DNA from 2 places in the Blautia sp. JLR.GB0024 genome. Region 2 is predicted to be linked to the other one. Evidence: riboswitches for the same ligand, from Rfam matches in the RefSeq annotation. Region 2 holds a riboswitch; the other holds the start of a gene.

Evidence for each region. A riboswitch is a leader RNA that binds a small molecule or an ion and turns the genes downstream of it on or off. The one in region 2 is predicted to bind FMN.
Region 1: linked by a shared signal. The riboswitch ahead of V8Q34_RS00860 (ECF transporter S component) and the one ahead of V8Q34_RS07720 (ECF transporter S component) in region 2 are both predicted to bind FMN.

What each region holds. Positions count from the first base shown of each region.
Region 1 is NZ_JBANBF010000001.1:205,300-207,504, forward strand. It holds gene V8Q34_RS00855 (ATP-binding protein) at 1-674, shown strand, start outside; FMN riboswitch at 776-913, shown strand; gene V8Q34_RS00860 (ECF transporter S component) at 981-1,643, shown strand; gene V8Q34_RS00865 (pyridoxamine 5'-phosphate oxidase family protein) at 1,658-2,143, shown strand.
Region 2 is NZ_JBANBF010000002.1:825,291-827,495, forward strand. It holds gene V8Q34_RS07715 (Uma2 family endonuclease) at 1-372, opposite strand, end outside; FMN riboswitch at 866-984, shown strand; gene V8Q34_RS07720 (ECF transporter S component) at 1,112-1,750, shown strand; gene V8Q34_RS07725 (NUDIX hydrolase) at 1,753-2,205, shown strand, end outside.

The DNA.
Region 1 (2,205 bases), on a different contig from region 2:
ATGCCATTCCGGAAATAGCGGCAGGTACTTTGTCAAAGGAGGACTATGATAAGCGGAGGGATATGGCCCGCCAGGCTGCCTTTGAGGAGAGATTTACAGTGGCCGGCCTTCTGCTTGCCTATTTGGATCAGTCATTTGCTACATATATCAGGGCAGACGGGAATGTCTGTGCTCTCTATGAGGCGCTGGATGATTTTAAGAAGATTTTGCATGACAGTGCAGATATGCAGGTGCTTCAGACTTTTGCGGAGAACAGAAGAAGAGAACTGGAACAGCGGATACTGGAGGAGAAGATTACCGGAAAAGAGGCAGCAGTACAGGCGTGGGCAGTGGGACGGCTGGAGTCCTTTACTGTATATCTGAAGGAGAGACATATTGCGGATAAAGAAGAGGGTATGGCCTGTGTACGGGAGCTTTTCGGGCAGGAAGTGAAAAAGAGGCAGAAAATCGTAAAACAGGCGGGAGAAAATCTGGAACATGCATTTCAGTTTCTGGCGGATGCTTTTGGTGGGGAGCAGGAGATGGTGCTCTTTGTAACCGGACTATCCAAAAGCGAAAGAGCCATGGAATTTATAAACAGCAATGGAAGTGATGCGTATTTTCAATATAGTGAAGCTCTGCTTTATCGGAAAAAGGAGGAGGAGTTAAGAAAAATCTGTCTGGAAGAGATATAAACATTTTATTTCCTGTTTTTGTTTACATATGGAAGACTATGGTATATAATCAGATACAACAGATGATGTTTACTGCATTTCTGATTTCAAAAAATGAATATTGAAGTCTTTGTGGCAGGGTGTAAGTCCCTACCGATGGTATAGTCCATGACCCGCTTTTGGCGGCTGAGCTGGTGACTCCTTAATAGAAGAGGGGAATTCCAGCACCGACGGTATAGTCCGGATGAGAAAAGACATTTTCTGTGAAACTACGCCCGGAGCATATTTTTTGTTCCGGGCTCATTTTTTTGAAGGAGGATACAAACTATGAACCAGACAAACGAAACAACCAATGCAGCTTTTGACAAGGGTATGAGGGCCGGGACCGGCGCTAAAATGCGGGTGAAAAAGATTGCTTTCATCGGCCTTATGGGGGCAGTGAGCGCTGTTCTTATGCTTCTCAGGTTTCCGCTTCCTTTTATGCCGCCATTTATGTCCTTTGATCTGTCGGGGCTGATGGAGATGCTGGGGGGATTTATGTTCGGCCCCGGGGCAGCACTTATGATCATTGTGGTCAAAATACTGCTGCAGCTTGTCATGCAGGGCAGCTTTTCTCTGGGAACCGGTGAGTTACAGAATTTTATTTTAAGCTGCTGCTATGTCATGCCTGCGCTGCTGATCTATCACAGACATAAGACGAAGAAGACCGCATTGGCTGGTATGGGCGTCAGCACAGTGCTGGTTGGAGTTGTGGCGATCTTTACGAACCTGTATCTGATCATTCCGTTTTATGTGCGGTTGTTTGGCATGACCATGGATGAGATCATTTCCATGTGTAGTGCAGTAAACCCGGCCATGAAAAATGCTTTTTCCATGGCAGTCTTAGGAATCCTGCCGTTCAATTTGATAAAGTACGGAGTGACGTCAGTCCTGACATTTCTGTTATATAAAAGGTTAAGCAGAGTGATCAAAAGTGTTGTAGAAAAATAAAGGGGGATAAAAAAATGAAATTTACACTGGACAAATCCATCAGTTATGAGGAGGCCGTAGGGCGCATGTTTGAAATGCTTGGGAACAGCAAGATCATGGCACTGGCCTCAAGTCTTAACGACTATGTCATGGTAAGGAATGTAAGCTGCCTTTTTTACGATGACAAGATTTATTTTAAAACGGACAAAAATTTCAGAAAGACAAAACAGCTTCTGGAAAACCCCAGGGTAGCCATGTGCTGGAGCGGCGTTCAGGTAGAGGGAACTGCGCGAAATAAAGGCCTGGTGGTGGAGGAACCGGGAAGAAGATTTGAGGAGGGATACAAAAAATATCTGTGGGAGAGCTATAACAAATACAGTCATGAGGATACAGAAATCCTCATAGAAGTGTCGCCGGGATATGTGGAGATCTGGGATACCAGTGAGGATGGATACGCGTACCAGCTTTTTATTGATTTTGATAAAAAGTCTGTGGAGGTAAAACCGTACGATAAGAAGTAGGCAACGATTCAGCTAAAGGAATCGTTACAGAAATAGTTCTATGGGTATCACAAAGTGCTGCG
Region 2 (2,205 bases):
GAATAGTTTGACAGAGTAATCCATCCGTCTGCTACTGGGAGAGACGATTTCAATAATCCAGTCAGGAGAACCATTGCAGCCTTTATCATCCAGTTTATTTTTGTCACAGATAACAGAAATATCCGGTTCTACGTAGGTATGTGTGCTTTTGTCCAGGTATACGGCAAAGGGAGCAATATAAATTTCACATGGACCGCCCTTTCGGTCAATGTAATCTGCGATTTGTCTGCTTATGGAAAGCAAAAGTTGTTGGTGTGCCCGGGTAGAGGGAGTCATATAATAAATCTGACCGTCGATAAGCTCAGCCCTTGTGCCTTCGGGAAGGGCGTTAATATCGTTGATAGTATATATTTTTTCCTGTGCTGATGCCATAATGAACACTCCTTTCATTATATATTATAGGGAACATTTCGGGTGGTTATTCTGTTCTACGCTTAGACAAAAGGAGAATATGACTATGCATAAAGTATACTATATTTTTATTATCCTGTATTGCTGATTATGGTAAATTTTCAGAAAATGATTCATTCCGTTTTGGGACTTGCTGTGGAAGACCATGTCATAAACGTGAATCCATCAGACGGATGCTGCAGGGATTATCCGGAAGGTAAAAGCTCTAAGCGGGCTATGATTACAAGATGATATCCAGGATTTATGACGATGTGACCCAGGAAAGAGTAAGGGAATAACTGAAAAAGCTTGATTCTAATAGGTTCAGAGCTGGTTGAATTCACCAATTATTTACCAGAAATCTGTTGGTAAATACGGAAAGTTATGCGAATTTATGAAGAAAACAATTTTAAAAATCTTCAAAAACCCATTGAAATCAAGCCTTTAAAGGTTTATAATAATTCTCAGATAAAAGAAAATTCTTCGGGGCAGGGTGCAACTCCCTACCGGCGGTATAGTCCGCGACCCATGTAAATGGCTGAACCGGTGTGATTCCGGTACCGACAGTTAAAGTCTGGATGAGAGAAGAAAATGTATTTCATAATGCAGATTTCATCAATGCCCTGATTTTCAGGGCGTTTTTTCGTTTCAGCCGCGGAAGCGGCAGCGGAAAAAGAAGAATTTCCTTTTATGAAACCATCATAAAAAGGAGAGAATAAAAATGAGTAATGAAGCAATTGTAAACAAAAGACCTGCAGGTGCACAGAATCGTTCTAAAATCAGGACATTGGCACAGGTAGCCATGCTTGGAGCCGTGGCTACGGTATTGATGATGATTGAGTTTCCCATCCCGGTGATCGCACCGCCTTTCTATCAGATGGATTTCTCAGAAGTACCCGTGCTGGTTGGCGCGTTTGCTATGGGACCGGTGGCAGGTATTATGATCGAGCTTCTGAAGGTACTGCTGTATGCAGTCATCCACGGCTCCGCCACAGCGGGTGTGGGTGAAATCGCCAATTTCCTGATGGGATGCTCTTTTATCGTTCCGGCAGCATTTTTCTATAAATACCGCAGGAACAAAAAATTTGCAGTGATCGGAATGGTGATCGGAACCATTTGTATGGCTGTTGTGGGTTGTGTTGTGAATGCATTTATCCTGCTCCCCGCATACGGGGCAGCTTTCGGGATGCCGGTGAGCGCCTTTATTCAGATGGGCACATCTATCAATGCAGGAATCAATAACCTGTTTACCTTTGTGGTGCTGGCAGTGGCGCCGTTTAACCTGGTGAAGGGATGTATCATCTCTGTTGTAACACTGCTTATTTATAAGAGAATCAGAGTATTACTGCGAGGAGAATAAAAATGCCGGATATAAAAAAGGTGACGCCGCTCACAGAGAATCCCCATGTAAATCTCTACCACCTGGATGTGGAGAGTAAGACAGGAAGAAAGGGACATTACTATGTGGCGTCACGGGCAAAGACTGAGAATGAACTGAAGATCAAAACAAGGAAAAACACCCCGGATGGAGTTATTATCTACAGCCTCTATGGGGAGAAGAAAGACAGGGTCGTGCTGGTACGTCAGTACCGCTATGCTATTGACAGCTATATCTATGAGTTCCCGGCAGGCCTGGTAGAGCCCGGTGAGGACTACAGAGAAGCCGCGATCAGAGAGATGAAAGAGGAAACCGGCCTGACGCTTACTCCTCTTGATGTGGACCCGGCATATGAGAAACCGTATTTTACTACCATTGGCATGACCGATGAATCCTGCGCCAGTGTATACGGTTATGCTTCCGGCCAGGTGTCCGGG